Regions from separate parts of the Lentibacillus sp. L22 genome, predicted to be linked through region 1. Evidence: a T-box and tRNA genes for the amino acid it is inferred to sense, from the RefSeq annotation. Region 1 holds a T-box; the other holds one or more tRNA genes.
What was found. The T-box of region 1 lies ahead of ABRT01_RS04470 (valine--tRNA ligase). A T-box ahead of a tRNA ligase gene usually reads a tRNA of that ligase, here a tRNA-Val.

Region 1 (15,144 bases):
TCGTGTATTGCCAATTGGCGGCCTTAAGGAGAAATCATTGAGTGCGCATCGGGCTGGAATCACCACCATTATTATCCCGGAAGATAATAAAAAAGATATAGAAGATATTCCGGAAAGTGTTCGTGATGGTTTAACATTTATCCCTGTTGGACACTTGGATCAGGTGTTAGAGTATGCGCTTGTGGAGGAGAATCATGAAAGTAACAAACGCTGAGATCGTTATAAGTGCTGTTAGCAAAAAACAATATCCGGGTGACCAGCTTCCGGAAATAGCTCTGGCTGGTCGCTCAAATGTGGGAAAGTCATCATTTATTAATAAATTGATTAACCGCAAGAATTTAGCCAGAACCTCATCAAAACCGGGAAAAACTCAGACGTTGAATTTTTATAAAATTAATGATTTGTTTTATTTTGTAGATGTACCTGGGTATGGTTATGCCAAGGTTTCCAAGAAGGAGCGGGTAAAGTGGGGCCGGATGATGGAAGAATATTTCCAAAATCGCAAGACGTTAAAGGCGGTAATACTGGTTACTGATATTCGCCACGAACCAACAAGAGATGACGTGCAAATGTACGACTTTGTCAAATACTTTGAACTGCCAGTTATCGTGATTGCAACCAAGCTGGATAAGATCCCTAAAGGAAAAAGGCAAGCATATTTAAAACGAGCCCGGGAAACATTGCAGCTGGAAGCAGAGGATGCTCTCCTGCCATTTTCCGCGGAAACCGGGGAAGGGAAGGACGAGGCTTGGGCATTGTTGAAAACCTACTTATGATTATTGAAAACCTGCTAAAATAGCAGGTTATTTTTTTCGCATCAGTAGATAGATACCGATAATAATGATAACAATAGGCCAAAATCGTTCCAGGTAATCCATGACAGTGTAAACCCAGTCAAACCAAATTGGCAGCTGTATGGAAAAGATGAATATAATCGAAATGCCGACAAATAATATGCCAAGCCAAAATCCTTTTTTCGTCCGCAGTGAACGGACAATAAATGCAATACCGATGATAAGTGGATAAACAGCCCAATGATCAATCCAAAAATCATAATGATTCAGTCCGTGCCAATGGATTCCTAATCCCAAAAGTAAAGTTCCTGTGAATAAATGCTGATATTCTTTGGCGCTATAGCTGTAAATAAGTAGTGCAAGCCCGATAATAATGATGAGTGTTGTCCATGAATAAAAGTTGGTAATAATCGGCACCTGTAGTTCACGCAGGAGGAAGTATGCGCCAATCCCGATTAACAAATAACCGGCAAAGGACTTTTGTTTGGTTTTGCTCATGCTTTTCACTTCCTTGATAGATTGATTTCTTGCTTCTCGTGTATCATTATGATAAATTACAAACGAATTGAATTCCTATAGAGGATGTTAAAAATTCGGTTTGAACATCACTTATACGTTTCATCCTAACATATTGTTTCATTTCCTGTTCACATTTTAAGAAAATAAGGGATGTTTTTTGTGTTATAATAAAGGTTAGGTTAAAAATTATGTGTTTACAGCTTTATGGGGGTAGAATGACGTGCATATTTTAAAAGTTGGCTTACATTATAAATCAGCCCCAGTTGAAATTAGGGAAAAACTAACATTTCAGGAGCAAAATATAGCCCAGGCAATGCAAACGCTCAAGGAACAAAAAAGTATTCTTGAGAATGTAATTGTCTCCACATGTAATCGTACGGAGATTTATGCAGTGGTAGATCAGGTGCACACCGGACGATATTATATCAAACAGTTTATGGCTGATTGGTTTCAGGTTGATAAGGAGGAATTTGCCACATATTTACGGATTGCAGAAGGAGACGACGCAATTGAACACCTTTTTAAGGTAGCATCTGGTCTTGATTCGATGATTCTGGGAGAAACACAAATCCTCGGACAAGTGAAACAGGCGTTTCAAACTGCTCAAGAAGTAAAAACAACCGGAACCATTTTTAACGAATTATTTAAACAGGCGATCACCTTTGCCAAACGTTCACATAAAGAAACTGCTATTGGCGAACAAGCTGTTTCGGTCAGCTATACTGCAGTCGAATTGGCAAAAAAAATCTTTGGTGATTTGCAGCATAAACATGTTGTTATCTTAGGCGCAGGTAAAATGGGCGAGTTAACAGCCAAAAACCTTCATGGTTCAGGTGCAACGCAAATAACCGTTGTTAACCGGACCCTTGAAAAGGCGGAGCAATTGGCAAAGCAATTTCAGGCTGAAGCGGAACAATCCGCCAATTTACTTGACGTGATGCAACATGCTGATATTTTAATCAGTTCAACCGGCTCTGATTCTTTTGTGCTGACAAAGGAAGATCTGGAGCCGATTCAAAAGAAACGAAAAGGTAGTCCGCTCTTTTTGGTCGATATTGCAGTTCCAAGGGATATGGACCCGGCAATTAGTGAATTGGATAGCGTGTTTTTATATGATATTGACGATTTGCAGCATATTGTGGATGAAAATTTGGCATCACGTAAACAGGCTGCTCAAGCAATTGAAATGTCATTGGAAAGTGAAATTGTTTCGTTTAATGAATGGCTGCAAACATTGGGGGTTGTCCCGGTTATCACAGCATTAAGGAAGAAGGCATTATCCATTCAGGCGGAAACAATGAAAAGTATTGAACGCAAGATGCCTGATTTAACTGCCCGAGAGAAAAAGGTATTAAATAAACATACAAAAAGCATTATCAATCAATTATTGAAAGAACCTGTGACGCAGGCAAAAGAATTGGCAGCTAGTGACGATGCGGCTGATTCATTAGCATTGTTTATGAATATCTTTGGTATTGAAGGTGAAGTGCAAGCTGAACTTGAGCAGCAGGCAAGAGAGAATAAACAAACCAACCAAATAAATCATGTATCCTTTCCAAAACTAACAAATGTAAATATTCGCTAGAGTGAAAGGACCTTTTGCATGACAGAATCAAAATGGCTTTACGAAATCATTCTTCTCATTTACGGTCTTAGTTTATTTGGGTATTTTATTGATTTTATCCAACATAACCGGAGGGTAAATAAGATTGCCTTCTGGTTACTTAGTATGGTTTGGGTTACACAAACCGTCTTTTTGCTAATTGAAGTTTTATTTAAGGCTACATTTCCGGTGTTCACGATCCAGGACAGTCTTTTCTTTTATTCTTGGGTGCTGATTACTTTTTCATTGGTGATTGACCGGTTTTTTCCCATACATTTTATCGTATTTTTTACCAATGTATTCGGCTTTTTTATTCTCTTATTGTATATATCAACGAAAGCCCAGGTAGCCATGCCGCAGCGTGGGGTTGAATTGGTGAATGAACTATTGGTTACACATATTGCATTGGCAATTATCTCATACGGTTTTTTTACAATTTCCTTTTTATTATCGATGATGTATCTTATACAATATCAGTTGTTAAAGCGGAAGAAAGGCATTAAATGGATGTGGCGCTTTGGCGATCTCAAACTACTGGATTTTTATTCCTTTATGGCGATTACGATCGGTGTGCCATTATTGGTCATAGCCATTATTTTGGGATTGGTATGGGCGAAGGTTGCCAATGCAGAATTTTATTGGTTTGACTTAAAAACCATTGGTTCATTGCTTGTTCTGACAGCATATATTCTTTCATTGTTTTTGCGATTGATTAAAGGCTATCAGGGAAAAGTCATCTCCATTTATAATGCTGCGGCTTTTTTAATCCTATTGATTAATTTCTTTCTATCAAGCGTATTATCAAATTTTCATTTTGGATAGCTGGAGGGAACCATATTGCGTAAAATTGTAGTGGGAACTAGAAGGAGTAATTTGGCATTGACCCAAACTGAATGGGTAATCAACCAATTAAAACAGTTGGGTGTGCAAAACGAATTTGAAATTAAAAAAATTGTCACCAAGGGCGATCGTATTCTTGATGTTACGTTGTCCAAAGTAGGTGGAAAAGGCCTGTTTGTCAAAGAAATCGAACAAGCCATGTATGATAAGGAAATTGACTTCGCGGTTCACAGCATGAAGGATATGCCAGCGAAACTGCCAGAAAAATTGATGATCGGCTCGATACCTGTCCGTGAAGACCATCGTGATGCATATATTGCCAAGAATCATTTGGCGCTGGCTGATTTACCAACCGGGGCAATTGTCGGAACAAGCAGTTTGCGTCGAGCTGCACAAGTGTTGGCCAATCGACCGGACATTACTATTAAATCGATCCGGGGAAATGTTGAAACACGGCTCCGTAAGCTGGAAGAAGAAGACTATGATGCTATTATATTGGCTACGGCGGGAATGAAGCGGATGGGCTGGAGCGAAGACCTGATCACTGAATATTTGGAGCCGGATATGTGTGTACCAGCTGTAGGACAGGGTGCACTTGCTATTGAGTGCCGGGAAGATGATCAAGAGGTTAGGGAAATTTTGGAACAATTAAATGATGCATACACATGCAAAACAGTTACAGCAGAACGAACTTTTTTACATCTGCTCGAAGGTGGCTGTCAAATTCCGATTGCGGGTTATGCCTATTTGCAAGGATCGGAAATTGTCTTAACAGCATTGGTAGCTACATCTGATGGTAAAACGGTTTTAAAAGAAGTAATTCGTGGTACTGATCCTGTTGCAGTAGGAAAGCAAGCGGCAGATAACTTAATCCAGCGTGGTGCCAAGGAAATTGTCGACGATGTGAAAGAGGAGCTCGACAACTAATGGGGTTTTCATTAAATGGAACCCGAATCCTGATAACCAGGGAAAAGAAGCAGGCACAGAAATTGGTCGATATTGTTAATCAACATAATGGAGAACCTGTTGTGGCACCACTTTTATCCATTTCTTGTAAACATGAGGCGGGACACAGAGCAATTTTACAGCAGTTAAATAAGTATCAATGGATTTTATTTACGAGCGCAAATGGTGTTCACGCTTTCTTTCAAATTTTACAAGAAAATAATATGCAAAAAAAGGCTCTATTTGCGAATAAGTTGGCTGTTGTTGGGCATAAAACCGCGGCTGTATTGAAGGAATATGGCTATATTGCTGATTTCATTCCCACTACCTACAATGCCGAGGTGATGGCGGAAGAGTTTTTGGCGGGGTATAATTCCGTTGCACGAATATTACTAGTAAGAGGAAATCGTTCACGTCCAACACTGCCTGAGCAATTGACTAAACATCACGTACCGTATGATACGATTGAAGTTTATGAAACATTAATTAACTATAGTATCGGGGATTGGTTAAATCAGCTCATTCGCGAACGAGGTTTTGATGTTATAACTTTTACCAGTCCCTCAACTGTGCAGGCATTTATAGAAATGACAAAGGACACGGAAGAGTTATTGAACCATATCCCGGTTGCCTGCATTGGAACAACCACCGAAAAGAAAGCCAAGGAGGCTGGCTTTACCAATACGATCATACCAGATGTTTTTACAATTGACCGTATGATCGAAAAAATAAGCGATTATATTTTAAATGAGTGTTCAAAAGGAGGATAAAAGAACCGAGAAGTTTAAGGCGGCGTAGTTTCGAGCACGGGCTTGCACGAATGTGCTGACTTCTGCGTTGCCCGAATGGGCGGTTTTAGCAGAAGATCCCCTGAGCAGTTAGATACATGAGCAGCGGAGAAACAAGCCAACGAAGAAATTCGCAGGTATTTTTACCGGACTTTTTGAACACCCTCTTTGAGAAAGGATAATGCACTGTGGCAGAAACATTAAACTTTAAACGCCATCGCCGCTTACGTTCATCGCAAGTGATGCGTGACCTGGTAAGAGAAAATCAAGTAACAACAAACGATTTAATTTATCCGTTATTCGTTGTTGAAGGGAAACAAGTAAAAAATGAAGTACCCTCCATGCCTGGCGTTTTTCAAATTTCACTGGATTATTTGGATGAGGAAATACAGGAATTGCAATCATTAGGTATTAAAGCTGTCATCCTTTTTGGTGTCCCGGACGAGAAAGACGAGCAGGGGACAGGGGCATTTGTTGATCATGGTATCGTTCAACAGGCAATACGTCAGATCAAGCACAATACCTCGGACATACTGGTTATTGCCGACACCTGTTTATGTGAATTCACTTCACATGGTCATTGCGGAGTTGTCCATGGGGGAGATGTTGCCAATGATGAATCACTGGAGCTGCTGGCGAAAACAGCTGTATCTCAGGCAAAAGCTGGTGCCGATATTATCGCCCCGTCCAATATGATGGATGGTTTTGTGGCAGCAATCCGAAAAGCACTGGATGGGGAAGGTTTTGAAAATATACCAATTATGTCATATGCCGTTAAATATGCTTCAGCGTTTTATGGCCCATTTCGTGATGCAGCAGACAGTACTCCGCAATTTGGGGATCGAAAAACATATCAAATGGATCCAGCAAACCGCTTGGAAGCATTACGGGAAGCAGAATCTGATATGGAAGAGGGTGCGGATTTTCTGATTGTAAAACCAACCATGTCCTACCTTGATATTGTTCGTGATGTTAAAAACAAATATAATGCACCGATAGTAGGGTATAATGTCAGTGGAGAATATGCTATGGTCAAAGCCGCAGCACAAAATGGCTGGATTAACGAACGGGAATTGGTCATGGAAATATTGACGTCCATGAAGCGTGCAGGTGCCGAATTAATCATTACGTATTTTTCTAAGGATGTAGCAAAGTGGCTAAACGAATAAAACGAAAGGCTACAGGCACCAGCGGGTTTTCTGTACGCTTTAGTTAAAAATAAGATAATTATTAAACGGGGTGATGGACATGAAAAGCTTTGAAAAATCCATAGATGCATACAAAGATGCAGTTGATTTGATGCCGGGCGGGGTTAATTCGCCAGTTCGTGCTTTTAAATCAGTCGAAATGTCGCCTATTTTTATGGATCATGGAAAAGGTTCAAAAATGACCGATATCGATGGCAATGAATATATTGATTATGTTTTAAGCTGGGGACCACTCATTTTGGGCCATGCTGATGACCGGGTTGTGAGAAAATTACAGGAAGTGACCGCAAAAGGAACCAGCTTCGGGACAAATACGTTGATAGAAAACAAACTGGCCCAGCTGGTGAAAGAACGCGTTCCTTCTATCGAAACAGTAAGAATGGTGAATTCCGGTACAGAAGCGACCATGAGCGCCTTAAGACTTGCCAGGGGTTATACTGGCAGGAATAAAATCCTAAAGTTTGAAGGGTGTTATCATGGCCATAGTGATTCGTTGTTAATCAAGGCCGGTTCCGGTGTTGCGACATTGGGTTTGCCTGATTCCCCCGGGGTACCTGAATCAATTGCAAAAAACACCATTACCGTCCCATATAATGATATGGAAAGTGTCCGGCTGGCTTTTTCCAACTATGGTGATGAACTAGCTGCTGTCATTGTGGAACCTGTTGCCGGAAATATGGGGGTTGTCCCACCACAAGAAAACTTTTTACAGGAACTGCGCAAGATAACTGAAGATAATGGAACCCTGCTCATCTTTGACGAAGTGATGACAGGATTTAGGGTAGGCTATCATTGTGCGCAAGGCTATTTCGGTGTTACACCGGATTTAACCTGTTTAGGCAAAGTAATTGGTGGCGGCCTGCCTGTAGGGGCATTCGGCGGGAGAAAGGAAATTATGGAAAAGATTGCACCGACTGGTTCTATCTATCATGCTGGTACATTGTCTGGAAATCCATTGGCTATGACCGCTGGCTATGAAACATTAAGGGCCATGAATGAAGATGCATATGAACAACTTAATCAAAAAATTGATCGTTTAGTTGAAGGCTATCAACAGGCAGCAATCGATTTTTCTATTCCATTGCATATTAACCGGGCAGGATCCATGGTTGGTTTCTTCTTCACGAATGAGCCAGTTATCAATTTTGATACTGCTAAACTATCCAATTTGGATTACTTTGCGCAATACTATCGGAACATGATTGAAGAGGGAGTCTTCCTGCCACCATCCCAATTTGAAGGTGTATTTCTGTCAACAGCCCATACCGATGAAGATATTGAAAAAACTATTCAAGCAGTACGGGCGTCTTTTTCAAAAATTAATAAATAACAAACAGAGCTACTCGTTAACGGGTAGCTCTATTTTATTGACTATAAAAATGCTTTCGTCTTTTTCTATGTCTGTTTTGGCATATCCCTATTTCTATTTTCATATAGTGAAGTAAGGCAGGGCTGAGAGTAGGATGTATTTGCTTGAAGGGAGGAAGTGGTTTGTCTAATGATCAACCTGTTTTTAATTTTGAACTGAATGAGTCGCTATATTTTGAAAAGGGACAGGAAGTTGGGGAAATACGGGGCATAGCGTTGGATCCGGAAATTTCGATTCAACCCTTTAATGAGTATATATCCATTAGAGGCGTTATTGAGCTTCGCGGTGAATATGTAAGGGCAGATGAAGATGAGCAGGATGATACAGTCCAATTTGCTGATGATTATCACGCAAGGCGGTATGTGGAGCAGGTAGTGGATACGGAAGAGGGCGGTACTGAATTTTCTCATCGATTTCCTGTAGAGATTTCTGTACCAACGTATCGTGTTGGGGATTTGGAAGATGTTATGGTAAGTATTGACTCGTTTGACTACGAACTGCCTAATAAGAATCAGATTTCATTTACATCAACCATTGCAATTCATGGTATTAGTGAGCAAGTCGATAGTCCAAGGAATAATGCGGCAGATGAATATCCATTTGCCGATGGTCATACATTCAACTTTGAAATGAATGATCCCCAGGAATTCGACATGCCCGCTAAACCGGAATCTTTTGCATCCCAAGATACGCCAGCTTCCAGTGATACAGGTATATCTGATACTACAAGGCCGGCAGATAACGGGGAATCAGGTTCCTCCGATGAAGTGAGTTCACCAGACCGTTGGAAACATAAAAAATCACAAAGCTTTGCAGAGTTTTTCAAGCAGGAGCCTGAACCAGAACCGGATCCTGACCCTGACCCTTCTCCATCGGCATCAGCTAGCAGTTTTAGTCAGGAATCGGGTAATGATGCTATGGCCGAATCGCCGTATGCTTCTGAGTCACTGTATGTATCAGAGTCACCTTATTCAGTGGAATCATCTTTTTCTTCTGCTTCTTCTAATAGCAGTGAAAGTAGTCGGGAAAGTCCATCTGGCGCTCCGAATGTTGTTGATCAAACATGGGAGGCAGATACTTTCGAATTTGTTGAGAGTTCATCGAGCTTTGCAAGTGTTGACGAAAGTGATCGGGAAACCCGGCCAAACTCCAAAAAAATTGATAGTTCTAATGCGGTGACTGAAACTGATGAAAATATTGTCGGTTCATTGGAATCATCCATTAAAGCCGGTGAAAGCAGTCGGGAAAGCCAATCTGATTTAACGAGTGGTACCGGCCCAAATGTGAGAGAAGAAAATGTCATTGATAAGCAACATTCCGAGCGACCGCAGATTAACGAAAACGCAGAGGAGAAAGAAGACCAAACAGCAGACCTCAAATACTTATCTGACATGTTTCGTGATGAAGAAGAACGTTTCTCCAAGATGCGTGTTTGTATTGTTCAGGAGAAGGACACGTTGGAAACAATCGCAGACCGTTACAAAATTTCCACATTGCAATTAATGAAAAAGAATAATCTGGAGGATGATACGCTTACTCAAGGCCAGCTTCTGTATATTCCGATCAAAAAACAGTAGAATGTTACAGTCATTTGTAACTTAATTACCCCTTGCAAATTCTTTCATTGCCAAGGGGTACTGATTTTTAAAGGTGGGGCGATCATATGGAGAATTTCCTGAGGGTATTGGATTCGTATCCTGTTCATTCCATTTCAACAGAACAAATTACTGATCATGTCATGCGTATTACCGATGGCAAGCAGGTGTATGCTTTAAAAAAAAGCAGGTTGAATCGTAAAACTATAACGAGTTGGCAAAATGTATTTCATCTTGCACAACAGCATAATCTTGCAGCCATCCTGCCAGTATATATGACAAAACAAAGAGATTTATTGTGTCAGGTCGATGGGCATTTTTATTATCTGACCCCATGGATAGAAACTAGAGAACTTGAAAAAAAACAGCAAATCGAGCGGATGTATCAGACAATTGGTGTAATTCATGCCAAGACAAACCAGTCAATGTCATTGGATGTCAAACAAATCACTGATAGTTTTCGGAACTATAAAAAAACGCTTGTTACAAATAGATCGTTTTTATTAGAATGTGTGGAAGTTTTCGAGAAAAACCATTATATGTCACCTGTTGAATTATTGGTCTGCAGCCAGTATCGTGATCTGGATTTCATTTTACGTGAATTGGAGGAACGGGTTGAGCTTTTTATTGATGAATTAAGCAATCAATCGGAGTGGTACTATTGCTTGTGTCATGGAAAACTCGATTTTACGCATTATCTTTTTGCAGATCGAACATATTTAATAAATTGGGAACATGCAAACTATGATAATGCTACCCGTGATCTGGCTACCTTGTATCATAATATTGTTAACGATTATGATGACCCGACAGATGATTACATCGATTTTTTTACCGCCTACATGAAGAAAAATAGTTTGTCTAAGGCTGAATTGTATTTGCTTTCGATTTATTTATTGGACCCTTCTCAGTACATAAACCTGTTGACGCAACACCGAAAGAATCCTTCAGAAGTTTCTCAGGTTGATATGATACAACGGTTGCAAAGAAATTATCGTAAGTTATCTTTCGCTGTGCAATGGATGGAATTCACGGATTCATTGGCAAAATCAACTGATGAAACTGATGACTAAAACCATTCTAAATAAAACGCAATAAATATCCCGATAAGTGCACCCAATAATAAAACGTCAAATGTAGTTGGAAAAAATAAGGTACGTATTAATTGGAATATCAGAAGGGGGAGGGTACACCTTTCGCAGACGACCAAACATCTCCTTGCCCATGGTGGCAGCCGGTAACGGTAGTATCGACCCATAAACATTCACCTCTTTTACAGTTTCAAATCAATCTGTGACCAAAAAGCACTTTTTGAATATATTCTGATATAATATATGTATAATACAGGTTAAATCGTGCAATAAGTATATTAATATTGCTTTTTTGGCTTTTTATCGTTAAAATTATGGTATTCATACTGTGTATCCTAATATCAAAATGCGATGACAGGGAGGAGTACAGGTTAATCACCTCAAGAGAGGGAAATGAACTGCTGAGAATTTCCCAGGAACGATTATCTGGAAGGTCGCCCTTGATGCAACTTTTTGAACAAAAGTGATTTCGCTTAGTAAGAAAGTCGGTTGCTGACCGTTAACAAGCTTGAGTGTGCAAGTTTATTTACTTGTGAACAAAGGTGGTACCACGGAGGTAAATCCTTTTCGTCCTTTATGGGAGAAAGGGTTTTTTTTATTTTTTTAAAGGAGGAGTGGGCTTGTGAGTGAAAAAAAGAGGAAATCATTACCATCAAAATACAACCCGCAAGAAAGCGAAAAAGGCCGTTATCAGTTTTGGCTGAACGGTAAATTTTTTGAAGCAACTGAAGATGAAACCAAGGAGCCATTTACAATTGTCATTCCGCCACCGAACGTAACCGGGAAATTGCATTTGGGTCACGCCTGGGATACAACTATGCAGGATACAATCGCCCGGATGAAACGAATGCAGGGATATGACGTGTTGTGGTTACCAGGTATGGACCATGCCGGAATTGCTACACAGGCAAAAGTGGAGGCCAAGCTCCGCGCACAAGGAAAGAATCGATATGACCTGGGAAGAGAAAAATTCCTGGAAACGGTATGGGAATGGAAAGAAGAGTACGCAGACTTTATTCGCCAACAATGGGAAAAGCTTGGTCTTGGACTGGATTATTCCCGTGAACGATTTACAATGGATGACGGCTTGTCTGATGCCGTTCGTGAGGTATTCGTTACCCTTTACGAAAAAGGGTTAATCTACCGCGGGGAATATATTATTAACTGGGATCCGCAAACCAAAACTGCGCTATCCGATATTGAAGTGGTCTATCAAGAAGTACAAGGGCATTTCTACCATATGCGCTATCCACTAAAAGATAGTGATGAATATATTGAGATTGCCACGACAAGGCCGGAAACGATGCTGGGTGATACCGCTATTGCCGTTCATCCGGATGACGACCGTTACAAACATTTAGTTGGAAGAAAGGCCATTTTACCGATTGTTGGCCGGGAAATCGAAATCGTTGCCGATGATTATGTAGATATGGATTTCGGTTCAGGTGCGGTGAAGATCACACCTGCACACGACCCAAATGACTTTGAGGTCGGGAATCGTCACCATCTAAAACGTATCCTAGTGATGAATGAAGATGGAACAATGAACGAAAATGCTGGAAAATATGTGGGTCTGGATCGATTTGACTGTCGAAAACAAATTGTCAAGGATCTACAGGAGTCGGGTGTTTTATTTAAATTAGAAGACCATACCCATCAAGTTGGTCATTCCGAGCGCAGTGGTGCAGTTGTTGAACCATACTTATCAACGCAATGGTTTGTTAACATGCAGCCATTGGCAGATGCTGCAGTTTCCTTACAGCAAAGCGAGGATACGAAAGTTCATTTTGTTCCGGAACGTTTTGAACGGACCTATTTGCATTGGATGGAGAATATTCGTGATTGGTGTATTTCCCGTCAGTTATGGTGGGGGCATCGAATTCCGGCATGGTATCATAAAGAAACCGGTGAAATCTATGTTGGCAAAGAAGCACCCGAAGATGAAGAAAATTGGGAGCAGGATGAAGATGTATTGGATACCTGGTTTTCATCTGCGTTATGGCCGTTTTCGACAATGGGCTGGCCCGATGAAGATGCGCCCGACTTTAAGCGGTATTTCCCAACCGATGTACTTGTTACCGGGTATGATATTATCTTTTTCTGGGTAGCCCGAATGATTTTTCAGGCAAAACAGTTCACCGGGAAACGTCCGTTTAAAGATGTATTAATTCACGGACTGATTCGTGACGCGGAAGGTCGCAAAATGAGTAAATCCCTTGGTAATGGTGTCGATCCAATGGATGTAATCGATAAGTATGGTGCAGACTCCTTACGCTATTTTCTGCTTACGGGTTCATCCCCAGGACAGGATTTACGCTTTTATTGGAGTAAGGTTGAATCGACATGGAATTTCGCAAATAAAGTGTGGAATGCATCGCGTTTTTCATTAATGAACATGGAGAACTTTACCTATGATGATATTGATTTATCTGGTGAACTGTCACTTGCGGATAAATGGATCTTGACCAGATTAAATGAAACGATCGACCAGGTAACGAAAAATACAAATAAATACGAATTTGGTGAAGCAGGTCGCTATCTGTATAATTTTATTTGGGATGAACTTTGTGATTGGTATATTGAAATGGCAAAAATACCGTTATATGGTGATGATGAGACTAAAAAACAAACGACAAGATCGGTGCTTGCCTATGTCCTTGATCAGACGATGCGGATGTTGCACCCTTACATGCCGTTTATTACCGAAGAAATTTGGCAAGCACTACCACACCAAGGTGACTCAATTACTGTAGCTAAATGGCCAGAAGCAAAATCCGAGTTACATGATGAGCAAGCATCCAGCGAGATGAAACGTCTGGTGGCAATTATCAAGGCAGTAAGGAATATTCGGGCTGAGGTAAATACGCCTATGTCCAAGCAAATTCGCCTGCTGATTGAAACGGAAAATGAGTCCGTACAGACTGAACTGGAAGAAGAACGCGAATATCTCGAACGCTTTTGTAATCCAAGTGAATTAAAAATTGCTACTGCGATTGCTGCCCCTGACAAAGCAATGTCTGCTGTCGTTACCGGTGCGGAGTTGTTTTTACCTTTGGAAGGGTTAATTGATTTCGATAAGGAAATGAAACGGTTGGAAAATGAACTTGAAAAATGGAATAAAGAAGTCGAACGTGTGCAGAAGAAATTAGCCAACGAAAACTTTGTCAATAAAGCACCACAAAAAATTGTAGATGAAGAAAAACAAAAAGAACAGGATTATTTGGATAAACAGGCTAAGGTAAAAGCACGGTTATTGGAGTTAAAAGAACAATAAAATTGTAAAATAAAAGCAGGAATTTGCTGAAATTCCTGCTTTATTTTATAGAAAGCTTCTGTTTGATATGGTTGCAATAGATGTTAAGAATGTTAATATCACTCACTGCACTCAGGGTTCGCGATCCAACAACATCTTCAATTTCGTTAAATAATAAATTTCCATCCTTACTAAGCAGGAAGTCAATACCGACCATATCAAAGTCAAAATGTTGAATGATGCGGTGAATCATTGCCGATTCCTGTTTGTTCAGCGAATACCAGACCGCTGATCCGCCAAGTTTATAATTTGCGCGGAAATCATTGTTGCTTTCCCTTAGAACCGCACCAACAATATCCTTGCCAAGCCTAACATTACAGGCTTGGATAATAATTGAACTGGAAACGGTTCCTTTGTGGTATTCCCATGCCGGTTGATTGTCGATATAATAGACTTGTTGACCGCTCCGTCCGCCTACTTCTTTCATGATAACAGGAAACGAAATCGGCGGTTTAACGGGTATACTTTGAGGTTCGAGAAAAACTGTATCAACCATGGGAATCCCAAGCATACTCAGACATTGATGGGTTAGTGCTTTATTATTACACATGGCTGAAATTTGTGATGCATTAAAAACTGTTACCCCCAGGGATTCCAATTGCCGGCTTAACACATAATCAATCGTTCGACTAACCGCGTAGTCAGGCAGTTGCACCGGTTCATTTTTTAAAAGGATGGTACGTTTTTGCTGCATAATACCAATTGTTAAATCTTCCCGATAAACGAGCTGGAGTGACATGTCCGCAAACTGCGCTTCTTTGATAAACCAATCAATATATGCTTGATTTTTGATCGCATCAGCTTTTTTATATAACAGCCATCCATTGAATTTCATGGGGCATAAACTCCTTACCTAGCGAAATTGCTCGCGAATGTGCTGGATAATAAAATCGGCAACATTAATGTTTGTACAATCGTACATATTGCGAATGTGGGCATTTGAGTTGATTTCACAAATAATTGGTGTCTTATCCGGTCCGAATAATAAATCCACGCCGGCAAAATCTGCACCGATTGCTTTGGCGGCAGCTACGGCAAGTTTCTTCTCCAGATTGGCTGGCTGATAGGCCTCCATCGTA
Region 2 (15,144 bases), on a different contig from region 1:
TACCACAAGCCCTGCATTGCGAAAACCAATTAATGCGATAAATAACCCAACCCCTGCTCCGATAGAAAGTTTGATTGCAGGCGGCATTACTTTGACGATAAGCTGTCGCAAACCCAAAATCGTAAATAAAACAAATAGAACACCCGAAATAAATACCATTCCCATCCCGACTTGCCATGGGATCCCCTCTGATACAACTAATGTAACCGATAAAAAAGCAACGGAACCAAGACCCGGCGCTAAAGCAAATGGACGATTACTGTAAAGTCCCATGATAATTGTGATGATACCGGTCATCAGAATCACGGCAATTGTTACCGGACCTTTGGGTATTCCACCCTCTTCCAGCATACCTGGTACAACGATTAAAACATAGAGCATCGTCATAAAAACAGTTAATCCTGCGGTAAATTCCGTTCTCACATTTGTTCGATGTGCGGTTAATTTAAATAATTTTTCCGTTATTTTATTGTTCATGATGTTTCCCCCTTGATGCCAGCGATATTCAAGCCTATTTCTAACTAATAACGAACATTCAGATTGATTTTTACCAATTCATTCGTAATTTATTATACTGCTTAATTTATCAGTAGGATAATAGATTGTCAAGGGTAAACACGAACATTACGTAATATATTTCTGCAAAAGTACGGAAACGGTGAAATTCGGGGTCTAACCCTCCGAAGCATTAAAGCCCCCCATCACACGAACGTAATTGTGTAAGGGGGGACTTACACCTTAAAAACTGTCCAGATTATCCAGGTTATTCTCCTTTATCCCGTCTGGTTCACTGCGAATGATATCGCGGCCATATTTATGGAACACATCTACATGTGCCAGCTTGCCTGCTTTCGCTTCATCAAGTGCAGTTATATAGTCCAATTCCCTGCCGCTTTCCGTTTTAAAGGCAATAATATCACCGTCATCATTCTTACGGACTGCCACTATTTGTTCTTGCCTCAGATGCGCTGAAGCACTGCCAGCTTCCATATCCGATTGATTCCTGTATTCATCATATACTTGTTCAAAATCTTTATTTTCCATAAAAAAACACCTCCATCTATACGTTTAGTATGAATGGAAGGTGTTTGATTTATGTGTTTTCATCGAATTTGTTTAGCTTATTCCCATCTCTACAATGAATTTGTCGCCTGTCTCCGTTTACTTTTGATCCATCTGCCCTCCAAATTAAATACGAAATAAACCAGTAAAAGCACAACACCAAGTATTGTGGCAAATTCGTACATGGAACTATAGCCAACCCTACTGACGACTGTACCAAGGATGATAGCACCAACTGCATGTCCTAAGTCCATAAAGCTCAATGCCATTGCATTTGCTGTTGCCTTGTTGCCTGGAAGCACCCGGCTGACCGCCCACGCTTGCAATGTTGGTTGCATCACACCATATGCCAAACCATAAAAAACACTTGCTATTACCAGCGTGCTCATATTTTGCATATTGGCAAGCATCATCAAGCCAATAATCGCACAAATAGCGGAAGGATAAAGCAACACTTTATGTCCTCTTCTATCATAGATTCTACCGGAAAATGGTCTGGTTATCAGTAGCATAATCATAAGAATGAAGAAAAAGAAAGAAGTATCACTCATTCCCACCGATTTTCCGAGACCATCAAGAAAGTTCACATTACCAGTAAAGGTGATATAAAATAAAAATAGCAATAAGCACGGAATAAACGCTTTACCCGCAAAAGCCGATTGTAATAACGATGTATTTTGCACTTGTTCTTTGTCATAGTCATGCACTTCTTCCATGTCTTCTCGTTTAAACAACATTGCACCAGCAAGAATAGCGACTATAAGGACGAGCGAAAAAATAAGTAACGCGTAAAACGATACGGAATGAATAAAAAATAGCGCAACCATAGGGCCAATCGTTGTACCCACGCTGGTCGCCATACCATAATAACCAATTCCCTCGCCCAGGCGGTGATTTGGAACCACGTTTGTCACCACGGTAGCTAATAGTGTCGTCGTAACACCAAATCCCAACCCTTGAAACACTCTCAAGATAACCAAAGCGGGTATAGATTCCCAAATAAAACTAAACAAAATCATGAAAAAAATATAAACAATGGATAATACCAGTAACTTTTTCATGTTAATTTTATGCATCATCATTCCCATAATCGGCCGGGACACAACCGCCGCAAACATAAATGCGGTCGTCATAAAACCAGCATTTGCAGGATTGTGACTAATTTCCGTCACATAAACCGGAAAACCACCTAATAAGGCTTGCAGACTTAGGAAGAATAAAAAAGTTAATGTAACAGCAAGTATATATTGCCATGTCCATAATTTCTCCTTTGTTTGTTTCAATGAAATTCCTTCTTTCTCGGTCTAAAAAATAATGTTATCCATTCGTAAAAGAATCTGCTAGTCTAAATAATGTCCCGCAGAAAACGGACAATAGCCATTATTATACTAGATTACCTTTCATATGTTGAGGTATTTGATCAGTATTCATAGATTTAATAGTATCTGTTTTGAAACATTACTTTTACCAGCCCAGATGCATCTCGTGATTTTCAAAACAAAAATTCCGCAGGCATCACCCCCACGGAAATAAAGTCTATCTATTATAATGTATGAACCTGAGCCACTTTCGCTGAAAACCCAACCCTATGAATTCGGTCAACAATATCTGCCATGGTTATCAAACTTTGATCGAATGTTACACAACCCATTCCATTCTGCCAGTCCACTTCAATTTCAATGACACCTTGCATCTTTGAAACGGCTTTTTCAATTTTGATTGGACAGTTGATGCAATGCATCCCATCAATATCCAAATACGCTGTTTCGATCATGCTCACCACCTTTGGGCACTAATAATACATTCTATGTTTACCCAAAACAGCTTAGAACAACGGACAAGGTATGAAAGTAAGCCATCATGAATCAACTACCTTGCCTCTTTATTATTCACCATACCATCAACTTGAGAAATCATATCCGAAATCATTTCACCAGCGGATTGTTGTTTACTTGAACGTGGATTTTGACCACACCAAAGGGACATCCATTCAGGCCGATTTTGTTTACCTGCTTCACTGCGAATCGGTTTTGTTAGCGTATTTTGAATCGGATATTTCGGCAGTTTATTCTCATATTTTGCCATTTTTGTGATAAACTCGTTTCTGATGCCTCTTGCAGGTTTACCGCTAAATGATGAGGTCACAACCGGTTGATCCTCATGACTGTTCAAAATCGCCTCTTTATGTTGTTCCGCCACTCCGCTTTCCAGACTAGTGACAAAGGCCGTTCCCATTTGGACAGCTTCAGCACCCAATACCAGAGCTGCCAGAACACCTCTCCCGTCCATGATACCGCCTGCTGCAATCACCGGAATATCGACATGATCCACGGTTTGCGGAACAAGTGCCATTGTCCCGATCATCGCCTCCGCAAATGATCCTATAAAGGTTCCACGATGACCTCCAGCTTCACTTCCTTGTACAACTACCATATCCATACCGTTTTCCTCGTTGGCGATCGCTTCTTTTACGGTCGTCGCGGTTCCGATCACCGTCACATCGGCCTTCTTCAGTTCGTTTACCATTTCTTTAGTTGGCATACCGAATGTAAAACTGCATACGGGAATTCGTTCTTTTATCACAATCTCCATTTGCTTTTCAAAAAGAGATGTGGATGGTTTATTCACTTTTGGTATTTCCGAAATATTCAATTCTTCCCGAAAAGGCCGGAGCCATTCATTTGCTTGTTCGATTTCTTCTTCGGATACATCCGGAGTTTCCGGAATAAATAAATTCACGCCAAAATGGTTATTCGTGAGCTGTTTAATCTTCTGAATACTCTCTTCCATCTGTTCCGGACTCATATAACCGGCACCAAGCGTCCCAAGGGCACCAGTATTGGAAACAGCAGCAACCAGTTCAGGCGTTGTAACACCTCCAGCCATCCCCGCCTGAACGATTGGATATTTGATATGCAAATCTTGTGTGATTCTGTTTTCATACCACATCTTTACCTCTCCTTAGTTTCTGTTATCATCAGCCTTGCAATACTTTAATTGTAGACCTGGAGCAACTGAAAAATCAAACAATCATTATGTTCTTGTCCGAGAGTTTTTTAATTTAATGAAATCATCGTAATTAATTTTTCGTAATCAATTTCTTTTACTGCAATAACCACAGGAAAAGACAAAGCTAGGTCATTAATCATGTATCCGTTATCATAATATATATTTAAAAGGTTATATGGAGGGATTTCCTATGTATAAGCTCTGGAAATGGTACCTGGGAAAGTCGTTTATCTCGAAAATTTCGGTTGGATTTTTGCTGGGAATTATCGTTGGTTTGATTTTCGGTCAGTCAGCAAGTGTGTTGGCGCCTTTGGGAGATGTGTTTCTAAATCTCTTGAAAATGATCGTCATTCCTCTCATTCTATTGACAATCATTGTTTCCGTAAATAATGCCAATCCCAAAGAATTAGGACGTATTGGTGGTAAAATTTTTCCCTACTACATTATTACGACTGCTATCTCCGTATTTCTTGGTCTTGTGATTGCCAAAATGATTAACCCCGGAAGCGGCCTGGAATTGCCAACCAGCACGAATATGGAAGTTTCAGAAGCACCATCGCTAATTGATGTATTGTTACAAATCATACCTGCAAATATATTTCAATCCCTTGTCGATGGTGATGTTTTGAGCATTGTCTTTTTAGCGGTGATTGTTGGGTTTGCCATCTCCTTCATGCGCAATTCCACGGAATCACACATGAACGAATGGGGATCGCTATTGTTGAAGTTGATGGAAGGTGGCAGTGAGGTGAGCTTTCGAATTTTAAATGGTATCTTACAATATGCACCAGTTGGCGTGTTGGGAATTACGGCATCAACCATTGGTAATCAAGGGCTTCATACCTTACAATCATTAGCCAAATATGTCGGTGCATCTTATCTTGGCGTTGCGATTCATATGTTTATCATTTTTTCGATATTGTTATTAATTTTTAAAGTTCCTGTATTGAAATTTTTCCGTGACATACGTGAAGCAATGATGACAGCTTTTGTTACGGCCAGTAGTTTAGGTACGCTCCCAATCACCATTAAAAATGCGCATAAAGCAGGTATCAGTGATCGAGTGGCCAATTTTACTCTGCCAATTGGTGCCACTGTCAATATGAACGGTTCCGGAATTCATTTTGGGGTTGGCGTTGTGTTTGCTGCCAATATTGTCGGTTATGATCTCTCAATCGGCGCAATTGTTGCTATTATCTTGACCGGAACACTAGCTGCAGTGGGTACTGCCGGTGTACCTGGAGCGGGGTTAATCGGTATGTCGATTGTATTTACACAAGCAGGGCTTCCAATTGAAATTGTTGGTCTTACAGCAGGTGTAAATGTGTTAACCGATATGGTTTTTACCTGCTGTAATGTGACCGGTGATCTGATTGGAGCAGCTATTGTCGATAAGAGTGAGAAAAAACATATAATGTCGACGAAAGATGCGATAAATGAAACGACTTCCAATTAAGGCTTAAGGACTTTGCAAAGGGCAAAACGTAAAGTTACGTAAAGTTATTGCAACGATGTAAAGTCTGCCACTCTTCCTCTTAATAATTTCAATGCCCAAAAGGCCAGAAACAGCTTTTTTGCGATTTTCTAGCAACTTTTAAATCTGTGCATTATCATTCCGTTTCGTTATCATTCAAACTCATCATCTACTAAATCACTACCTTACATTTCCCATAAAATGAACGACCTGTTTTGTTTGATCAAAGAGCAATTCACCAGCTTCGTTAAAACATTGCTCTAATGACAATGGCCTATTAATAATGGAAAAGCAGCCGGAAAATCTTTCTCGTAATAAGTCTAAATCCCCGTTGAGACTTCCGGAAATTAAAACAACTGGAACGTCGTATTTCCTTGCGATTGTGGCAACATAACCGGGTGCCTTTCCATAAAGGGTTTGTTCGTCACTCTGCCCTTCCCCGGTAATAACGAGGTCAGCAGTTTTAATGGCATCTTCAATACGTATTGTTTCCCCTATTAATTCTGCACCGGAAACCAAGCTGCCACCAATTGACATAAGCGCAAAGCCTAAGCCTCCCGCTGCTCCTGCTCCTGGTCTTTCTTGCACATTGATGCTGAGATTAGCTTCAACCTCATTTGCAAAACGACCTAAAGCTTTATCCAATTGTTTTATTTCATGCTTAGGCACACCTTTCTGTGGACCAAAAACATGAGTTGCCCCTAACTCGCCACATAATGGATTTTCTACATCGCTTGCGACTTTAAATTCTGCTTTGGTCAATCTTTTGTCCATATGATCAAATTTAATCGTTTTCACGCGATACAAATCTCGTCCATACCCGGTTATCTGTTCACCATTTGCATCCCAAGCGTCCATTCCCAGAGCAAGCAGCATTCCCAACCCGCCATCATTTGTAGAACTGCCACCTAACCCGATAATAAAGGAATCACACCCCATATGAAATGCATGAACAATGACTTCGCCGATGCCATATGTTGTTGTATTGTTTGGATGACGTTCATTGTCAGGTACTTGTGTTAAGCCTACAATATTTGCGCACTCAATAACCGCCGTATTTGTATTTATAATTCCATATGAAGTGGTTATTTTATCCCCCAAAGGCCCAGTACAATCTACCTCTATACGTTCGCCGTTGCTAGCATTGAGTAAAGAATCCAGTGTCCCCTCCCCACCATCTGCCATCGGTTTTTTTGTGACGAAATAACTATTGTTAACATCCATTATAGCCGATTTCATTATTTCGGACGCCTCAACTGATGTTAAACTCCCTTTAAATGAATCCGGCGCGACAACAATATTCATAGTAATCTCCTTTATTGTTCAAATTAGGTTTTGCTTGATTAATAATATTTTCCGCTTCTGTTTGATATTCTGATGGGAGCCTTTTTACAAAGATCCCTTTATACGTCATGCTCATTGTTAACCGTATACCCCACGTTTTTCCCTCTTTCCTTTATTATATTCGATTTTTGTTTGAATTCCATCATTATTATTACGGTTTTTTGTTTAAATGGCAAAAATGGAAAAGTTAAATATAGGTTGTAAATTGGTAGTAGAAATTGATTTTTCATCTAGGATAAAAGTGAATTTTTACATGATGTAACCTGGAGAAAAATAAAAAATGAAGAAAGTACTGTTATATCCACCAAAATATATCATTTATACTATCCTACAAGTTTCCAGACTAAACAAATAAGTGGCAAATAGACATAAACAATTGATATCATTCTAGTAACCGCTTCCGTAGATGAGCTGCTTCCTATTGCCTTAATGATTACAAAACAATTTGCAGCGCTTTTTTACCAAGGATGCAACAGAAGGTGTTCTGGCTTTCATCGACTGTGAACACCTTCATTCAAACAATCTAAAAAGGAGTGTTTCATCCATGACAGACCAAGCAATATTATTTACGACCAATGAAAATGGTGTTGCTACCATTACTCTTAATCGTCCCAAAACAATCAATGCTTTGACGTATGACATGCTAGTTCCAATGAAGCAAAAAATTCAGGAATGGGAGCAGGATCAGGCCATTCAGATGGTTATTCTTAAAGGCGCTGGTTCTAAAGGATTTTGTGCTGGCGGAGATATGAAAGCATTGTACAAGGCCAGACAGGACTCGGAGATATTGCAGGAAGCTGAACAATTTTTTGCAATTGAGTATCAAACAGATGAATTGGTAGCACAATTTTCCAAACCAATTGTTGCCTGTTTGGACGGTATCGTCATGGGCGGCGGTATCGGTCTTTCCTATGGTGCAAGCCATCGTATCATAACGGAACGCACCAAATGGGCGATGCCGGAAATGAATATCGGCTTTTTCCCAGATGTTGGAGCCGCCTACTATTTAAACAAAGCACCTGGTTACATTGGACGCTACCTTGCTCTGACAGCCACCGTACTTCATGCGGCTGACGTACTGTACATAAGTGGTGCGGACGCTTTTATCCCGAGTGATAGATTAACAGACTTACTGCATCAAATCGAAACAACAAACTGGCATACAACCAACACGGGAAAACAACTCCAAGAACTCCTGGATGCCTATACAGAACAACCAAAAACAGATGGAACATTGGCATCACTACAAGCAGATATTGACCGATATTTTCCCTTTAATAGTGTGGAAGAAATCATCGATGCCTTGACAAAAGATACAAGTGATTTTGCAGTTAAGACAAGAGAAACGATTCTTTCCAAATCACCTGTCTCTTTAAAAGTAACTTTGGCACAATTAATCAAAGGAGAAGGAGAAACACTCAAAGCATGCCTGGAAACGGATCGTATACTTGCCCATCATTTTATGCGGAATGAAGATTTTTTTGAAGGCGTCCGGTCCGTGCTAGTTGATAAAGACCACCAGCCACAATATCGATACAAGCAATTAGCAGATGTATCCGAAGAATTGGTGAGCTCTTTTTTCAAAGCTTATTAGGAACTTAATGAAAAATTATAAACGCTAAAACAGCAAGCAGCACCATACATGTAAACGGTATAAAGCAAAAGGTATAACAGCATTGGATACACCGTCAAAATCTGCTTTACCGAATCATACTTTGCGCAAAATTTCGTTAAATGTATTTACATTCTTGTCAAAATAGTATAAATTTTAAAGTAGGCAGGTGATTTAAACGAAATGAGGTGGGCAAAAATTGGCAAACAATGTGAAGGGCAGCTTTTTTGACGGTGCATTCGGCAGGTATATTGTACCCGGTATTGTCCTGCAGTCAACATTAATAGGAGGTGGGTATGCAACAGGAAGAGAAGTGGTTCAATACGGAGCACGATTTGGAGCATTAGGCTGGGTTGCCGGGGTTTTTATTATCATTGGATTTGCTTTGATGGCATTTCTCATGTTTGAGATTGCCAGAAGGTTCAGGACCTATGATTACCGCAGTATGATCAAGCGACTCTTGGGTCCTTTATGGTTCTTATTTGACATCATCTATTTCCTGCTGGCGATTTTAATGATTTCTATTGTTATCGCAGCAACCGGATCAATTTTACACACCACTCTTGGATTTAATTATTGGGTTGGGGTTGCGATTATTGCAATTTTGACAGGACTTTTAAACTTTTACGGAGATAAACTCATTGAACGTTTCAAAACGATTGGTACCGTTGCTTTATTTTCCGGCTATATCATTTTTGCGATCCTGGTTATTTCATCCACGAAAGGCGAAATCAAGGAAGTATTCGCTGCCGGTGATACCAGCTTTGGCGGTAACTTTACCGTTTGGTCCGTCATTTGGGCAGGCATCATTTATGTTGGGTACAACCTGGCTGTTTATCCAGCAGCATTATTTACACTAAGACGGCAAAAGTCGATGAAAGATACGATCATCGCTGGCATCGTAGCTGGTGTACTAATGACCGTTCCTTGGTTTTTAACCTATGTCGCTTTGATGGGCTATTATCCTAGCGAAACAGTTTTCAACGCAGAAGTACCATGGCTGCATATGCTTAATGGATATGGCTTATGGGTTGTTATCATTTTCGGAATCGTTGTTGGCTGGACATTAATTGAAACGGCAACAGGACTTATTCATGCGTTTATCGACCGGGTGAATTACAACCTTGAAGAAGTTGGCAAAAAACAGATGTCCAAAGGGATGGACGGAACAGTTGCCATTATTGCACTTATCCTTTCCGCCATACTTTCTGGTGTAGGTATCAGTGATCTCGTATCAATAGGTTACACGATTCTGGGATATTGTATGCTGGTTGTATTCGGCCTTCCATTATTAGTGATCGGATTCTATCGCATTATTAAAGGTCATAAAGCACCGGCAAATGAACAAGTGACAGATAAAATTAGTTAACCTCTTACCTTTAAATTACAAAAACATAAACAAAACAGTTGTTAGTGAGTCTTTAACAACTGTTTTGTTTATTTAATCGTTATAAAATATCATTGTTATTCTGCTGTGCTTCTTGTACCTGTTGACGTAGATCATGCAGCTGCTCGGACGCTTGTTGAAACTGCGGATTATCCGTTGCCTCTGTTCCAGCCTGAAGACGTGCGTTATGCAATTCCTCCTCCGCCTGTTGCAGCTGGTGTTCAGCTTGTTCAAGCAATTGCGCATCAGACCCCTGTGCATTACGAATCGAAGTTTTAGCCTCATTAATTTGCTGACTGGCTTTTTGCAGTTGCTGGTGTAAATGCTGCTGTCCCAATATTTATACCCCCGATAAAATTTACTTGTTGGCATATATTGTTCCCCTAGTTATTGAGATTATGTGTTTTAAATATGTAGTAGAGACTGAACGAAAAAAGCCCATTAAAAATATAATTATTTTTCAAGAAAAAGAATCCCATAAAAACTGGTTTGTAAAGTAGAAATCAATTATTCGTCGGAATTCCACTTGTAAAACCAAATTTTATACGCTTTATAGCAAATTTCGTCCAATTGTAACGCACTTCCACAAAAATCATTTATCCGGTATAATAGATTTAACAGGAAGGAGGTTAATGAAATGGAAGAATCGTCACTAAAAGAAATTCTAAATGCACTTCAATTACATTCCGGGCGTACTGATGAGAAGATCAAACAGGCGCTTCAATCGCATTCCGAGCGTACTGATGAGAAGATCAAACAGGCACTACAATCACATTCTGAGCGTACTGATGAGAAAATCAAACAGGCACTACAATCGCATTCTGAGCGCATTGATCAGAGAATAGAACAGAGTCTTCAATCACATTCTGACCATATCGACCAAAAACTGGAACAGCGATTTCAATCATATTCTGACCACATCGACCAGAAACTGGAACAGCGATTTCAATCATATTCTGACCACATCGACCAGAAACTGGAACAGACGAAATTGGATTTGCAGAATCAGATGAATGAGGGTTTCAAGCAGGTTGATAAACGTTTGGATAATCTCGATAAAAAATTTACCGGTCTACGCGTTGAACTAACCGAAACCCAGGAGACAGTCAACTTTCTATCAAGTAAATCTGCACAACATGAGCGAAAACTACAAAACATCTACTGAGTTCAATCCTAAATTTCCATTACTTATAACAACCACCTCCATGATCGCTACCCAAAAAATATCATCGATTGTAGAGGTGGCTTCTGTATGCATGATAGAGAGCCAATTTATTTAACTTCGCGCAGTGTACTTCTACGACTTGATAGGGAACCATCGACTCGACACTCAGAGATTCTTTGGCTACTGTCTTCATCGCTTCTGCAACCTCTGGATTAAATGTTTTCCCGTATACATCCAGTTGATAAACACCTAGTTCCTCCAAATTCCGTAACAACATTTGTGACCATTGGTTTAACAAATGATTCCAAACAGCATCATCTTCTTTTAATCCCGACAAAACGTGATCCATTTCGTCCAACAAACTAATCAATCGTATCCATGGTAAAATCCCGTTGACGTTCATAACGCTGATGCTCAGACATTAAATCATTTTGTTGGTTGTAATTTGACAATTCTTTCGCAAACTGATCCATCTTTTCCTCCATGTTTTTATTCGATTTAAATTGGACCCGGGTTAATTTCGTCAATTGATCTGTAACATTTTTTAAATACGTTTGCACCGTTGCAAATTCCTTTTGTACATATTCCCATTCCGAGGATGTCTCATCTTTCTTTTTTCCAGAATTTCCAGTTCATGTTATTCTCCTTATTAACGCTGATACTTATAGTGATTCGACAAATATATACTATTCCCTTCAAAAATCGCCCATTATTTTTATTGGTCAATTATATCTTTTTACGGATAAAAAATAAAGAACCCTTTATAGTTAAGGATTCTTTAGGTATGATTCCGATTGGGCTCGAACCAACGACCTCTACCCTGTCAAGGTAGCGCTCTCCCTGCTGAGCTACGGAATCGATTGATATAATTTCGATCAAAACGGCGATACATTAATGTTACTTTAACGGTAACCAATCCATATATCATCTGTTTACATGAAGTATTATAGCAATAAGTCTGCTACCTGACAAGCCCTTTTTTTATCGGTGATTCACTTTATCGGCAGCTCTTACCTGTCTCTTTGTCCCAATCCGTGATAAACTTAAGTGTGGAAGTGAGGTGTGAGCTGTTGCGAAGAAAAGGAACAATGAAAGATTATACAATTAAAAGTCGGTATTTGGATGAGGATATGACATTAAAAATTTATTATCCTGAAGCTTTTTCTCCTTTATACAAATACCATATTTGTATCATGCAGGATGGGGACGATTATTTTCAATTGGGAAGGGTAGCAACATTAAGCGATAATCTTCATGAAACGGGAGAAATTACAAATACCATATTTGTCGGCATTCATTACCGGGATAAATTTGACCGCAGAGAGAAATATCATCCCAACGGTAAGCAAAACAATGCATATACCAAATTTTTGATCAATGAAGTGGTACCATTTTTGGATGATTTGCTGCCCGCTTATCATATGGGTCAGTCACGAACATTAATGGGGGATTCACTAGCCGGAACACTGGCATTAATGACAGCTATTCATTACCCCAACACATTTAGTAACGTGATTATGCAGTCACCTTATGTCAATAATACCGTAATACAGGCTGTGACAAATGCCGGTGATATTGCTTCACTTGATATTTATCATACAATTGGCACAGAAGAAACGGCTGTACATACGACAGACGGTTCCGTAGAGGACTTCCTGACACCAAACAGAGACTTGCACAAACTTCTGGTCACAAAAGGAATGAGCTATTTTTACCATGAACTGGACGGCCCACATACTTGGAAACCATGGCAAAAAGATTTGCAACAGGCATTAACCACTATATTGGAACCATGAATTCCTTGTGTTAATTATCATGAAATTTTCGACAAATGCTTTTCAACTGTTGTTACTTTTTGTTATAATGAAGAGTAATCATATGATAGAATAAATGTGCTATCATAATAGGGAGTAAAATAAGAACAAGGAGGTTGTATGATGAAGTACGGTATTGTTACCTTTCCATCCAAGCCTGTCCAAGATGAAGTCAATTCTTATAGAAAACGGTATGATCCGCATTATGCGTTAATTCCGCCACATATTACGTTAAAGGAAGCGTTTGATGCAACAAATGATGAGCTGGAAACGCTCGTAACCGAATTAAAACATATTGCAAACGAAACAAAACCGTTCAAAATCAACGTGAACAAAGTAAGTACATTTGCTCCCGTAACCAACACCATTTATTTGAAAGTGGAGCCGATTCAGGAATTGATCGATTTACATGAAAAGCTGCAAAGCGACAAATTCCCCGAGAGCGAGGAATATACATTTGTTCCACATATCACGATTGCCCAGAAATTAAAATATGAAGAGTACTCCGATATTTTTGGCAGCTTAAAAATGAAAGATTTCAAAATTGAGGATACCATTGATCGTTTTCAATTACTTTATCAGTTAGATAATGGCTCGTGGACTGTTTATGAATCTTTTGTGTTTGGGAAGGAATACGTGTGATTATCAAACGTGCCCGAACTGAGCAAGAAATCAAACAAGCCTTCCAGGTACGTACCACAGTATTTGTTGACGAACAGCACGTACCGCCGGAAGAAGAAATTGATCATTTCGATAAAGAAGCAATCCACTTTATTGGGATTCAGGATAATCATGCCATCGCTGCCAGCAGACTACGTTTTACGGAAGATTATGGTAAGTTGGAGCGTATCTGTGTCATGAAAGATGCACGCGGAAAATCATATGGTTCTGAACTGATCAGGAAAATGGAAACAGAAATAATGGAAAACGGGTATCAAAAAGCAAAATTAAATGCACAAACTCATGCGGAAAAATTTTATAAACGACTGGGCTACGAAACGATTTCGGGGGAATTCCTTGATGCAGGTATCCCACACGTTACCATGATTAAGAATTTGGAATAAAAAACAGTCCGTCATCATATGGCGGGCTGTTTTTTGGATAATGATAACATTTGGGTTCGTGTTCACACGATGCTGACATACCCTTTCCCACAAACAGCCCCTTTCTTAGATACTTGCATTAATTCGCTGTGGTTTTTTCTGAAGGGTTTGGTAACCATATGCCTTCAAGCTGATTTTATACGGTCCTTCAATATAAAATTGACCTCGCTTATCACCAACCATCCGATTTTTATAATCCTGGTATTGATATTCAGAAACGGGTAACACATAACCCATTCAAATCACCTTCCAATAGTTTATCCATGTTTCGTTACGAGCGATTTTCATTTATCTTTTCAAACTATTCAATTAACAATACCCGTTTTCCTTGAAAGTTATGCATTGAATCTTCACTCATCCTCCATCTTTTTTTCCAGTTCCTTAATAAGTGATTCAAGGTGGCCGATTCCTTCTAAAAAGTCATTGTTCCATTTATCCAGTTGTTCATCCCATTCACCCATGCGACGTTCCGGATATTGGAACCACTTCTCATTCTTTTCCAAATGTTTTTCAATATCACGCAGATGCCGCAACCAAGGTATTCTCGGCTTTTCCCACATGCAACCTATCCTCCTTAAGGTGTTGTCCAGATTTTAATGAAAGAAAAGACAGCTTCATCAGCCGTCTCTCCTTGTTCTCGTTAAATCCAGGAAAACGGTCCCCTATTCTCCCGCTCATCATTCTCATCTTCTGCTTTCTCTTCGCCTTCATCATTCTGTTCAGATTCACGCTCTTCATTAGCCGGTTCTTCATTTTCACCACGTTCTGGAATTGGACGGCCAAGGAACGGGTCATACCTGGGATGGCGGCGCTGCTGCGGTTCCACTTGTACATTGTCCGCCTTAATAACCAAATCTTTCACATGGATAACTTTTTTATTATCAGACATTTATCATTCACTCCTTTATAACATTTACTCCCTTATTAATATGGTCGCTATTAGTCTATGTAGACACATCACCTTGGTTATAGACATTCGCCCTTTTCTGTTAAAATTCACTTTCCCTTTTATACATCAGTTGTCCGCCCACACCACCATGGGGTTATGTCATATTCTATTAAGGACACTAGGTCAAATCACACTTTCAGAAAGGAGTAATAATTCATGGGTTGTTGCGGAAAAGAGTATGAAACTGGCAATTGTGTATGTGATATTCTAAAGGAAATTGCAGAC

Region 2: it has a tRNA-Val gene. The T-box ahead of ABRT01_RS04470 (valine--tRNA ligase) is inferred to sense a tRNA for this amino acid. The anticodon was not compared.

Annotation. Positions count from the first base shown of each region.
Region 1 is NZ_JBFNXI010000006.1:10,891-26,034, reverse strand. It holds gene lon (endopeptidase La) at 1-214, shown strand, start outside; gene yihA (ribosome biogenesis GTP-binding protein YihA/YsxC) at 195-776, shown strand; gene ABRT01_RS04520 (LiaI-LiaF-like domain-containing protein) at 804-1,292, opposite strand; gene hemA (glutamyl-tRNA reductase) at 1,534-2,898, shown strand; gene ABRT01_RS04510 (cytochrome C assembly family protein) at 2,917-3,738, shown strand; gene hemC (hydroxymethylbilane synthase) at 3,754-4,683, shown strand; gene ABRT01_RS04500 (uroporphyrinogen-III synthase) at 4,683-5,471, shown strand; gene hemB (porphobilinogen synthase) at 5,678-6,658, shown strand; gene hemL (glutamate-1-semialdehyde 2,1-aminomutase) at 6,738-8,027, shown strand; gene ABRT01_RS04485 (LysM peptidoglycan-binding domain-containing protein) at 8,189-9,643, shown strand; gene ABRT01_RS04480 (phosphotransferase) at 9,730-10,734, shown strand; gene ABRT01_RS04475 (hypothetical protein) at 10,731-10,919, opposite strand; T-box leader at 11,095-11,330, shown strand; gene ABRT01_RS04470 (valine--tRNA ligase) at 11,375-14,026, shown strand; gene ABRT01_RS04465 (ATP-grasp domain-containing protein) at 14,067-14,900, opposite strand; gene ABRT01_RS04460 (ATP-grasp domain-containing protein) at 14,919-15,144, opposite strand, start outside.
Region 2 is NZ_JBFNXI010000003.1:10,255-25,398, forward strand. It holds gene ABRT01_RS01835 (NCS2 family permease) at 1-477, opposite strand, end outside; gene ABRT01_RS01840 (DUF3892 domain-containing protein) at 739-1,044, opposite strand; gene ABRT01_RS01845 (MFS transporter) at 1,134-2,345, opposite strand; gene ABRT01_RS01850 (heavy-metal-associated domain-containing protein) at 2,606-2,836, opposite strand; gene ABRT01_RS01855 (NAD(P)H-dependent flavin oxidoreductase) at 2,932-4,011, opposite strand; gene ABRT01_RS01860 (dicarboxylate/amino acid:cation symporter) at 4,262-5,527, shown strand; gene ABRT01_RS01865 (glycerate kinase) at 5,726-6,850, opposite strand; gene ABRT01_RS01870 (enoyl-CoA hydratase/isomerase family protein) at 7,434-8,483, shown strand; gene ABRT01_RS01875 (YkvI family membrane protein) at 8,701-9,870, shown strand; gene ABRT01_RS01880 (hypothetical protein) at 9,950-10,225, opposite strand; gene ABRT01_RS01885 (hypothetical protein) at 10,526-11,053, shown strand; gene ABRT01_RS01890 (hypothetical protein) at 11,115-11,456, opposite strand; gene ABRT01_RS01895 (hypothetical protein) at 11,416-11,613, opposite strand; tRNA gene ABRT01_RS01900 (tRNA-Val) at 11,839-11,911, opposite strand; gene ABRT01_RS01905 (alpha/beta hydrolase) at 12,124-12,849, shown strand; gene ABRT01_RS01910 (YjcG family protein) at 12,991-13,509, shown strand; gene ABRT01_RS01915 (GNAT family N-acetyltransferase) at 13,506-13,931, shown strand; gene ABRT01_RS01920 (hypothetical protein) at 14,037-14,207, opposite strand; gene ABRT01_RS01925 (hypothetical protein) at 14,321-14,530, opposite strand; gene ABRT01_RS01930 (hypothetical protein) at 14,611-14,859, opposite strand; gene ABRT01_RS01935 (CotY/CotZ family spore coat protein) at 15,076-15,144, shown strand, end outside.